DNA from 3 places in the Streptomyces sp. NBC_00122 genome. Region 2 is predicted to be linked to each of the others. Evidence: riboswitches for the same ligand, from Rfam matches in the RefSeq annotation. Region 2 holds a riboswitch; each other region holds the start of a gene.
The links. Region 2 has a riboswitch for thiamine pyrophosphate ahead of thiO (glycine oxidase ThiO). Riboswitches for the same ligand answer to the same signal wherever they lie in the genome.
Positions count from the first base shown of each region.

Region 1: it holds a riboswitch for thiamine pyrophosphate, as region 2 does, so the genes downstream of both, OG737_RS22330 (thiamine ABC transporter substrate binding subunit) here and thiO (glycine oxidase ThiO) in region 2, are expected to answer to the same signal.
Region 3: it holds a riboswitch for thiamine pyrophosphate, as region 2 does, so the genes downstream of both, thiC (phosphomethylpyrimidine synthase ThiC) here and thiO (glycine oxidase ThiO) in region 2, are expected to answer to the same signal.

Region 1 covers NZ_CP108191.1:4,676,046-4,679,312, reverse strand. Annotated here, with positions in the region: gene OG737_RS22335 (iron ABC transporter permease) at 1-129, opposite strand, end outside; gene OG737_RS22330 (thiamine ABC transporter substrate binding subunit) at 225-1,322, opposite strand; TPP riboswitch at 1,408-1,517, opposite strand; gene rlmN (23S rRNA (adenine(2503)-C(2))-methyltransferase RlmN) at 1,576-2,688, opposite strand; gene OG737_RS22320 (phosphatidate cytidylyltransferase) at 2,782-3,267, opposite strand, start outside.
Region 2 covers NZ_CP108191.1:1,469,098-1,472,364, reverse strand. Annotated here, with positions in the region: gene OG737_RS06970 (thiazole synthase) at 1-652, opposite strand, end outside; gene thiS (sulfur carrier protein ThiS) at 658-858, opposite strand; gene thiO (glycine oxidase ThiO) at 855-2,051, opposite strand; TPP riboswitch at 2,049-2,161, opposite strand; gene OG737_RS06955 (FAD-dependent oxidoreductase) at 2,243-3,267, shown strand, end outside.
Region 3 covers NZ_CP108191.1:3,044,977-3,048,243, reverse strand. Annotated here, with positions in the region: partial or broken gene OG737_RS14355 (YibE/F family protein) at 1-1,280, opposite strand, end outside; TPP riboswitch at 1,320-1,465, shown strand; gene thiC (phosphomethylpyrimidine synthase ThiC) at 1,459-3,246, shown strand.

The DNA.
Region 1 (3,267 bases), 3.2 Mb from region 2:
GTCGGGCCGGGCGAGCACCTCGCCGATCCGGCCGAACTGCCAGCCGTCGTCGGTCTTGAGCCCGCGCCCGACGATCGCGGCGACGGGATAGGCGAAGAAGAGCCCGAAGAAGACCAGGGGTACGGCCATCAGGGCGAGTCGCACCGCGATCGCCCGCCGGCCCTCGCGAGGGCCGGGGCCCGGTGCGGCGCCTCCCGGCGCCGCACCCGGCTCCTTGGTGCCGCTTACTTCACGACGAGCGAGGTCCATGCCTTGACCCACTGATCACGGTTCTTGGCGATGCTCTCGGGAGCGACGTTCTCGGGCTTCTCGATCACCACACCGTGCTTCGTGAACAGCTCCGGCAGGGAAGCGTCCTTCGTCACCGGGTTCACGAACATCTGGAGGGGCATGTCCTCCTGGAACTTCTTGCTGATCAGGAAGTCCAGGAGGGCCTTGCCGCCCTCCTCGCTCTTCGCTCCCTTCAGCAGACCCGCGAACTCGGTCTGGCGGAAGCAGGTGCCGGTGGAGACGCCGGTCGGGGCCTCGGCCGGCTGCGGCTCGCCGTACAGCACCTCGACCGGCGGGCTGGAGGCGTAGGAGACCACCAGCGGACGGTCGCCCTTGGCCTTCTTGCCGCCCGCGGAGCCCGAGAAGCGCTCGTTGTAGGCCTGCTCCCAGCCGTCGACGACCTCGACGCCGTTGGCCTTGAGCTTGCTCCAGTAGTCCTTCCAGCCCTCTTCGCCGTACTTGCCGACGGAGGCGAGCAGGAAGCCGAGGCCGGGCGAGGAGGTCGCCGCGTTCTCGGTGACCAGCAGGTTCTTGTACTCCGGCTTGACCAGGTCGTCCAGCGTCTGCGGCGGGGCGAGCTTCTTGTCGGCGAAGTACGCCTTGTCGTAGTTGACGCAGATGTCGCCGGAGTCGATCGGCGTGACCCGGTGCTCCTTGTCGAGCACGTACTCGGGCTTCACCCCGGCCAGGCCCTTGGCCTCGTACGGCGTGAAGATCCCGTTGTCGAGGGCGCGCGAGAGCAGGGTGTTGTCGACGCCGAAGAAGACGTCGCCGCGCGGGGAGCCCTTGGTGAGGATCTCCTGGTTGAGCGCCGCGCCCGCGTCCCCCGACTTCAGCACCTTGACGGTGTAGCCGCTCTGCTGCTCGAACTCCTTGAGGACCGTGTCGGTCACGTTGAAGGAGTCGTGGGAGACGAGCGTGACCGTCTTGGACTTCGGGGCGTCACTCGAACCCGCGGACTTGTCCTTGGCATCGCCGCCGCAGGCGCTGAGCGTGGCGACGCCCAGCGCGGCCGCGAGCGCTGCGCCCGCCAGCTTCTTGGTGGTGCTCACTGGTGAATTCCTCCTGGGATGTCCAGGAGAAGACGCGGCCCTGCCCGGCGCTCTTCGCGAGCGGACGCCGGGCAGGGCGCAACAGCTTGAGTGGTGACCGAACTTCCTACCCCGAATGACCGGGGCGAGGTTCAGAGGGTCTGCGGATGACGGATACCGCACTCTCAGCGCTGTGGCGCTCCCCTGTCGGAATATGAAATTGGTTCGGCCACAGGGTACCCCGTGGCCGATCGCGACCGGCCAGAACCGGAACCTAGCGCTCCGAAGCGGCCAGCTGACCGCACGCGCCGTCGATCTCCTGGCCGCGGGTGTCCCGTACGGTCACGGGGACGCCGTGCCGGGCGATGGCCTCCACGAAGGCCTTCTCGTCCTCGGGCCGCGAGGCGGTCCACTTGGAGCCGGGCGTCGGGTTCAGCGGGATCAGGTTGACGTGGACACGCTTGCCCTTGAGCAGCTTGCCCAGCAGGTCGCCGCGCCAGGCCTGGTCGTTGATGTCACGGATCAGGGCGTACTCGATGGAGATCCGGCGGCCGGACTTCTCCGCGTACTCCCAGGCCGCGCCGAGGACCTCGCGGACGTTCCAGCGGGTGTTCACGGGGACCAGGGTGTCGCGCAGCTCGTCGTCGGGCGCGTGCAGCGAGACCGCGAGGCGGCACTTGAAGCCCTCGTCGGCGAAGCGCAGCATGGCGGGGACCAGGCCGACGGTGGAGACGGTGATACCGCGCTGGGAGAGGCCCAGGCCGTCGGGCTCCGGGTCGGTGAGGCGGCGGATGGCGCCGACCACGCGGTTGTAGTTGGCCAGCGGCTCGCCCATGCCCATGAAGACGATGTTCGACAGCCGCGCCGGGCCGCCGGGGACCTCCCCGTCGCGCAGCGCGCGCATGCCGTCGACGATCTGGTGCACGATCTCGGCGGTGGACAGGTTGCGGTCCAGGCCCGCCTGGCCGGTGGCGCAGAACGGGCAGTTCATGCCGCAGCCGGCCTGCGAGGAGATGCACATCGTGACCCGGTCGGGGTAGCGCATGAGCACGGACTCGACGAGCGTGCCGTCGTGCAGCTTCCACAGGGTCTTGCGGGTGGTGTCGTTGTCGCAGCTGATGTGCCGGATGACGTTCATCAGGTCCGGGAGGAGCTCCTGCCGGAGCTTCTCGCGGGAGCCCGCGGGGATGTCGGTCCACTCGGCCGGGTCGTGCGCGTAGCGCGCGAAGTAGTGCTGGGAGAGCTGCTTGGCCCGGAACGGCTTCTCGCCGATCGCGGCCACCGCCTCACGGCGCTCCTCGGGAGTGAGGTCGGCGAGGTGCCGGGGCGGCTTCTTGGCTCCGCGCGGGGCGACGAAGGTGAGCTCTCCCGGAACAGGGCGGGCCATGGCAGGTACTCCTTGTAAGACGAAAGGCGCGCCGCAGAAGCAGCGCGCCTTCCAAGAGTAACCGCCCGGCGTGTTACGACGCCTTTCCGCAGGTCAGCCCGTACCGACGAACGCGGCCAGGAGCAGCCACACCACCGGGGCGGTCGGCAGCAGCGAGTCGAGCCGGTCCATGATGCCGCCGTGTCCCGGCAGCAGGGTGCCCATGTCCTTGATGCCCAGGTCCCGCTTGATCATCGACTCGCCGAGGTCGCCCAGCGTGGCGCTGACGGCGACCGCCAGGCCCAGGAGCAGGCCCTGCCACCAGGAGCCGCCGTCGATCAGGAACTCCATGCACAGCGCGCCGGCGGCCATCGCGAAGGCCACCGCGCCGAACAGGCCCTCGCGGGTCTTTCCGGGGCTGATGCGCGGCGCGAGCTTGGTCTTGCCGAAGCGCCAGCCGACCGCGTAGGCCCCGGTGTCGCTGACCACCGTCAGGAGCAGGAAGGTGATCACCCGCTGCGGCCCGTCGTCAGCGGTGAGCAGCATCGCGACGAAGGTGGCCAGGAAGGGCACGTAGAACGCCGCGAAGGCACCCGCCGT
Region 2 (3,267 bases):
GCACCGGCTCCTGCGCCCGCGTCACCGCGGACGCGAGCATCACCGCCGCGCAGCCGAGCTCCATCGCCAGGGCGACATCGGACGCCGTACCCGCCCCCGCGTCCAGGATGACCGGGACGGACGCCCGTTCCGCGATCAGCTCGAAGTTGTGCGGATTGCGGATCCCCATCCCCGACCCGATCGGGGACCCGAGCGGCATGATCGCCGCGCAGCCCGCGTCCTCCAGCTTCCGCGCGAGCACCGGATCGTCGTTCGTGTACGGGAGGACCGTGAAGCCCTCGTCCACCAGGGTCTCGGCGGCGTCCAGCAGCTCGACGCCGTCGGGCAGGAGGGTCCGCTCGTCCGCGACCACCTCCAGTTTGATCCAGTCGGTGCCCAGCGCCTCCCGGGCGAGCCGGGCCGTCAGCACGGCCTCGCCCGCCGTGAAGCAGCCCGCAGTGTTCGGCAGGACCGCGATGTCCAGCTTCGCCAGCACGGACAGGACCGAGCCCTGGACCGTCGGGTCCAGGCGGCGCATGGCCACCGTGGTGAGTTCGGTGCCGGACGCGACCAGGGCCCGTTCCAGGACGTCCAGGCTCGGGGCGCCGCCCGTACCCATGATCAGGCGGGAGGAGAAACTGCGGCCGCCCAGTGTGAAGAGGTCTTCAGCCATGCCGGTCAGCCTCCCTGGACCGCGGTGAGGATCTCGACCCGGTCGCCCTCGCCCACCGGGGTGAGCGGCCACTGCCCGCGCGGGACCACGGTCTCGTTGAGCGCGGCGGCGACTCCGGCGGGGGCCGTGGTCAGGGTGGCGACCACCGCGTCGAGCGTGGTGCCGGCCGCGACCTCGCGCGGCTCGCCGTTGACGGAGATGGTCATGCGTGCGACTCCTGACGTGCGGCGGAGAACCGGCGGGGGGTGAAGGGGCGTGCGATCGGCGGCAGTTCGCCGGTGGTCAGCAGCTCCGCCATCACGTCGCCGGTGAGCGGGGTCAGCAGCACCCCGTTGCGGTAGTGCCCGGTGGCCAGGTGCAGGCCCGGGAGGTCGGTTGGGCCGAGCATCGGGGCGTTGTCGGGGGAGCCCGGCCGCAGCCCCGCGCGGGTCTCGACGAGCGGGAGTTCGGTGATGCCGGGCACCAGCTCGTGGGCGTCGCGCAGGAGTTCGTAGACCCCGCCCGCGGTGACCGTGGTGTCCCAGCCGAGTTCCTCGCTGGTGGCGCCGACGACGAGCTCGCCGTTCTCGCGCGGGACCAGGTAGACGTGGCTGCCGCGCACGACCGCCCGTACCGTCCGCGACAGGAACGGCGCGTAGGCGGCGGGCACCGCCAGGCGCAGCACCTGGCCCTTCACCGGCCGTACGGGGGCCGCCAGCTCCGGCGGTACACCCGCCAGCCGGCCGCTGAGCGAGCCCGCCGCCAGCACCACATGGTCCGCGCGCAGCTCCGTACCGTCGTCGAGCAGCGCCCCGGCCGCCCGGTCGGCGGTGACCAGCAGCCGCTCGGCCGTCGCCCGGTGGACGGCCACGCCGGCTCCCTCGCAGGCGGCCAGCAGGGCGGCCGCGAGCCGCCGCGGGTCGACCTGGTGATCACCGTCGACCCGCAGGCCGCCCCGGACGCCCGGAGCCAGCATCGGCTCCAGCCGGCGGCACTCGCGGCCGGTGAGCCACTCGGACTCCAGGCCGCACCGGCGCTGCAGGGCGTGCAGCTCCCGCAGGTGGAGGCGGTCGTCGGAGTCGAGGGCGACGGCGAGGGTGCCGCAGGCGCGGTAGCCGATGTCCAGGCCGCCGCTCGCGTCGGCGAGCTCGGCGGCGAACTCGGGATAGCGGGCGGCGGAGGCGAGACCCAGGCCCAGCAGGGCCTCCTCGCCGTAGTGCAGCTCGGTGACGGGCGCGAGCATCCCGGCCGCGACCTGGGCGGCGCCGCCGCCGGGGGCCGGGTCGGCCAGTACGGTGCGCAGGCCCTGCCGGGCCGCCCGCCAGGCGGTGACGAGTCCGATGATCCCGCCCCCGATGACGAGGACGTCGGACCCCGTCCGGGACGTCCGAGATGGTCGGGACGTTCGAGATGAGTGCATGGGCGTCCAGCCCCTCCCTTCGCCGGCATGACCCGGATCAGGTTCGTACGGTCGGAGGCCGGCCAGCCTCCCTCTCAGCCCGGTGCGTCCGGACTCCCGCGATAGGTACGGTGGCCAGACTAACCCCGGTGCGGACAGCCGGTAAGGCGGCATCTATTCCTGGCGGCCCGTCAGGTGATTAGGGTGGCCGGGTGAGTGAGCAGACGGAGCAGAACCCGAGCGGCGTCGTGATCGTGGGCGCCGGAATGGCCGGCGTGCAGACCGCGGTCGCCCTGCGCGAGCAGGGCTTCACCGGCACCGTGACCCTGCTGGGCGCCGAGCCCCACCAGCCCTACGACCGGCCTCCGCTGTCCAAGGCGGTGCTGCTCGGCAAGGCCGAGGACTCCGCCTTCGACGTGGACTTCGAGGGGCTCGGCATCGAGCTCAGGCTCGGCACGGAGGTCACCGGGCTGCGGGCCGCCGAGCGCGAGCTGGACACCGAGGCGGGACCGGTCCCGTACGGCGTCCTCGTGCTGGCCACAGGCGCGCAGCCGCTGACCCTGCCCGGGACGGAGGGGGTCCCCGGCGTGCACCTGCTGCGCACGCTGGACGACGCGGCACGGCTGCGCCCGGTCCTGGCCGAGGCGCCCCGGGCGGTGGTCGTCGGCGCGGGCTGGATCGGCGCGGAGTTCGCCACCGCGGCCCGGGAGGCGGGCTGCGAGGTGACCGTGGTCGAGGCGGCGGACCGGGTCCTGGCGGGGGCGCTGCCGTCGGAGGTCGCCGCCCCGATGGCCCGCTGGTACGAGGAGGCCGGCGCCGGGCTGATCACCGGCGCGAAGGTCGCCGGGATCGAGGAGGGCCGGGTACTGCTCGCGGACGGGAGCACCCTGCCCGCCGGCGCGGTCGTGGTGGGCATCGGCGCCCGCCCCGCCACCGGATGGCTGGCCGGGAGCGGGGTGGTCCTCGGCCCCGACGGCTCGGTCACCGCCGACGCGTACCTGCGTACCTCCCTGCCCGGGGTGTACGCGGTCGGCGACTGCGCGTCCTTCCCGTCGGCCCGCTACGGGACGCGGCTGCTCGTGCACCACTGGGACAACGCGCTCCAGGGCCCGCGGACGGTCGCCGCGAACATCCTGGCCGGGGAACCCGCCCAGGTCTACGACCCGGTGCCCTACTTCTGGTCGGAGCAGTTCGGGCGCTTCGTCCAGTACGCCGGCCACCACGGCGGGGCCGACAC
Region 3 (3,267 bases), 1.6 Mb from region 2:
ATCGAGCCCACGAGGGTCCGTACAATCTCCACCGCGACCAGCTCGCTGTTGGCCACCGACCCCATGCTGCTGTTCGCGATCGAGAACAACAGGAGCAGGGGCAGCGCGGCACCCGCATAGGCCAGTACGAGCGTGTTGACCACCGACGCGATGTGGTCGCGACCGATCCGGATGGCCGCCCGGTACAAGGCGCGCGACCCCATGGAGGGGTCGGCCTGGTGGAGTTCCCAGACCGCGGAGGTCTGGGTGACCGTCACGTCGTCGAGCACGCCCAGCGATCCGATGATGATGCCCGCGAGCAGCAGACCGCTCATGTCGATGTCCGGGTACAGCCCGTGGATCAGGCCCGTGTTGTCGTCGGTGTTGCCGCTGAGGAACGCCCAGTCGATGAAGACCGAGCCCAGCAGCCCGATCAGCAGCAGCGAGACGAGCGTGCCGAGGACGGCGACCGAGGTGCGGGCGGTCAGCCCGTGGCAGATGTACAGGGCGATGAGCATGATGGCGCTCGCCCCTACGACGGCGACGACGAGCGGGTTCGACCCCTGCAGGATGGCCGGGAGGATGAAGAGGGTCAGCACGCCGAAGCTGATGACCAGCGCGATCAGTGCGAACACCCCGCGCATCCGGCCGACCAGCACGACGGCGAGGGCGAAGATCCCGGCCAGCAGCGCCAGGGGGAACTTGCGGTTCACGTCGATGACCGAGTACTGGAGGTCCCGGGGGGCGTCCGGCGCGTACGCGACCACCACCTCCTGCCCCTTCGCCAACTGCCGTGGCGCGCCCGGCTGGACGATCTCCACGAAGGTGCGGCCCTTGTCCGGTCCGGTGCCGACCTCGACGGTGGCCTTCTTGCACTCGCCGGTCTGCGCGGCCTGGGCCTCGCGGCCCTCGGGCGTGGACGTGTCACCGGTGGGCGGCACCTGCGAGGCGTTCACCGATTTGCAGTCGACCTGTTCGAGCGACACGACCGAGCCCTGCTGCGTCTGCCGGTCGAAACCGACACCCGTGCGCTCGTGGGCGGGCGCGCCGCCCGGCCAGAGCACCACCATGCCGGCGAAGACGGCCACGGTGAAGGGGATCAGCACGGCCGCGATGACCTTGCGCAGGTGCTTCGAGACGGGGGCCGCCGGACCGTGCCCGTGGCTGTGCCCGTGACCGTGTCCATGGCCAGGCTCGTGGGAGTGCGCGTGGTCAGCGTGGCTGGTGGGGTCCACGGGCTCAGTGGGGGGCTGCGGCGAGATCGTCACCAGCAGATCATCGCAAGAGATGCGGGGGCCCACTGTTCAGCACGCCATGGATGGCGCTAGCGTGGGGGCTACTTTGCACAACGCGGGAGCTCGGAGCACCGGGCTGAGAGGACGCTGATCACCGTACGCGCATCACGGATGCGTACGGGAGGAGGCTGCGTCGACCGCCGAACCTGTTACCGGGTAATGCCGGCGTAGGGAGATAGGTCTCATGACCATTCAGGACGCACGCACGCCTGCCGTCAGCCAGGACGCCGACGGCCAGACCGAGCGCCAGCCGGGCTGGCACAAGGGGTACGTGGCGGGCTCCCGCCCCGACATCCGGGTGCCGGTCCGCCAGGTCCACCTCACCAACGGCAAGGACGTGACGCTCTACGACACGTCAGGTCCGTACACCGACCCCCAGATCGAGACGGACGTGCGCCGGGGTCTCGCGCCGCTGCGCGAGAACTGGATCATCGGCCGCGGGGACACCGAGGAGTACGCGGGACGTCCCGTGCGTCCCGAGGACGACGGCATCAAGCACACCTCGCCGCGGGGCGGGCTCAAGAACCTCGACGCCGTCTTCCCTGGCCGTCCCCGCCAGCCCCGCCGGGGCCGTGGCGGCGCCGCCGTCACGCAGCTCGCGTACGCCCGCCGGGGCGAGATCACCCCGGAGATGGAGTACGTCGCGATCCGCGAGAACGTCTCCCCCGAGGTCGTCCGCGAGGAGATCGCCGCAGGTCGCGCGGTACTCCCGGCGAACGTGAACCACCCGGAGATCGAGCCGATGATCATCGGCAAGCGGTTCCTGGTGAAGGTCAACGCCAACATCGGCAACTCCGCGGTCACCTCCTCCATCGAGGAGGAGGTCGACAAGATGACCTGGGCGACCAAGTGGGGCGCCGACACGGTCATGGACCTCTCGACGGGCCGCAACATCCACACCACGCGCGAGTGGGTGCTGCGCAACTCCCCCGTCCCCATCGGCACCGTCCCGCTCTACCAGGCGCTGGAGAAGGTCGACGGCCGCGCCGAGGACCTGACCTGGGAGATCTACAAGGACACGGTCATCGAGCAGGCCGAGCAGGGCGTCGACTACATGACGGTCCATGCCGGCGTGCTGCTGCCGTACGTGCCGCTGACCGCCCGCCGCAAGACCGGCATCGTCTCGCGCGGCGGCTCGATCATGGCCGCGTGGTGCCTGGCGCACCACAAGGAGAACTTCCTCTACACGAACTTCGAGGAGCTCTGCGAGATCCTCGCGACGTACGACGTCACGTACTCGCTGGGTGACGGCCTGCGCCCCGGTTCGATCGCGGACGCCAACGACGCGGCGCAGTTCGCGGAGCTGAAGACGCTGGGCGAGCTGAACACGATCGCCAAGCGCCACAACGTGCAGACGATGATCGAGGGCCCGGGCCACGTCCCGATGCACAAGATCAAGGAGAACATCGACCTCCAGCAGGAGATCTGCGAGGAGGCGCCGTTCTACACGCTCGGCCCGCTGACCACGGACGTCGCGCCCGCGTACGACCACATCACCTCGGGCATCGGCGCCGCGATGATCGCCTGGTGGGGCACCGCGATGCTCTGCTACGTCACGCCCAAGGAGCACCTGGGCCTGCCCAACCGCGACGACGTCAAGACCGGCGTCATCACGTACAAGATCGCCGCCCACGCGGCCGACCTGGCCAAGGGGCACCCCGGTGCCCAGGAGTGGGACGACGCCCTGTCGGACGCGCGGTTCGAGTTCCGCTGGGAGGACCAGTTCAACCTGGCCCTCGACCCGGACACGGCCCGCGAGTTCCACGACGAGACGCTTCCCGCCGAGCCGGCCAAGACCGCGCACTTCTGCTCCATGTGCGGTCCGAAGTTCTGCTCGATGAAGATCTCGCAGGACATCCGCCGTGAGCACGGCGGCGACCTGAAGGCCGAGGAGATCCAGGCGGGCATGGCGGAGAAGTCCGCCGAGTTCGCGGCTTCGGGCAACCGCGTCTACCTGCCGCTGGCCGACTGAGCCGTTCGACAGGAGCCACGG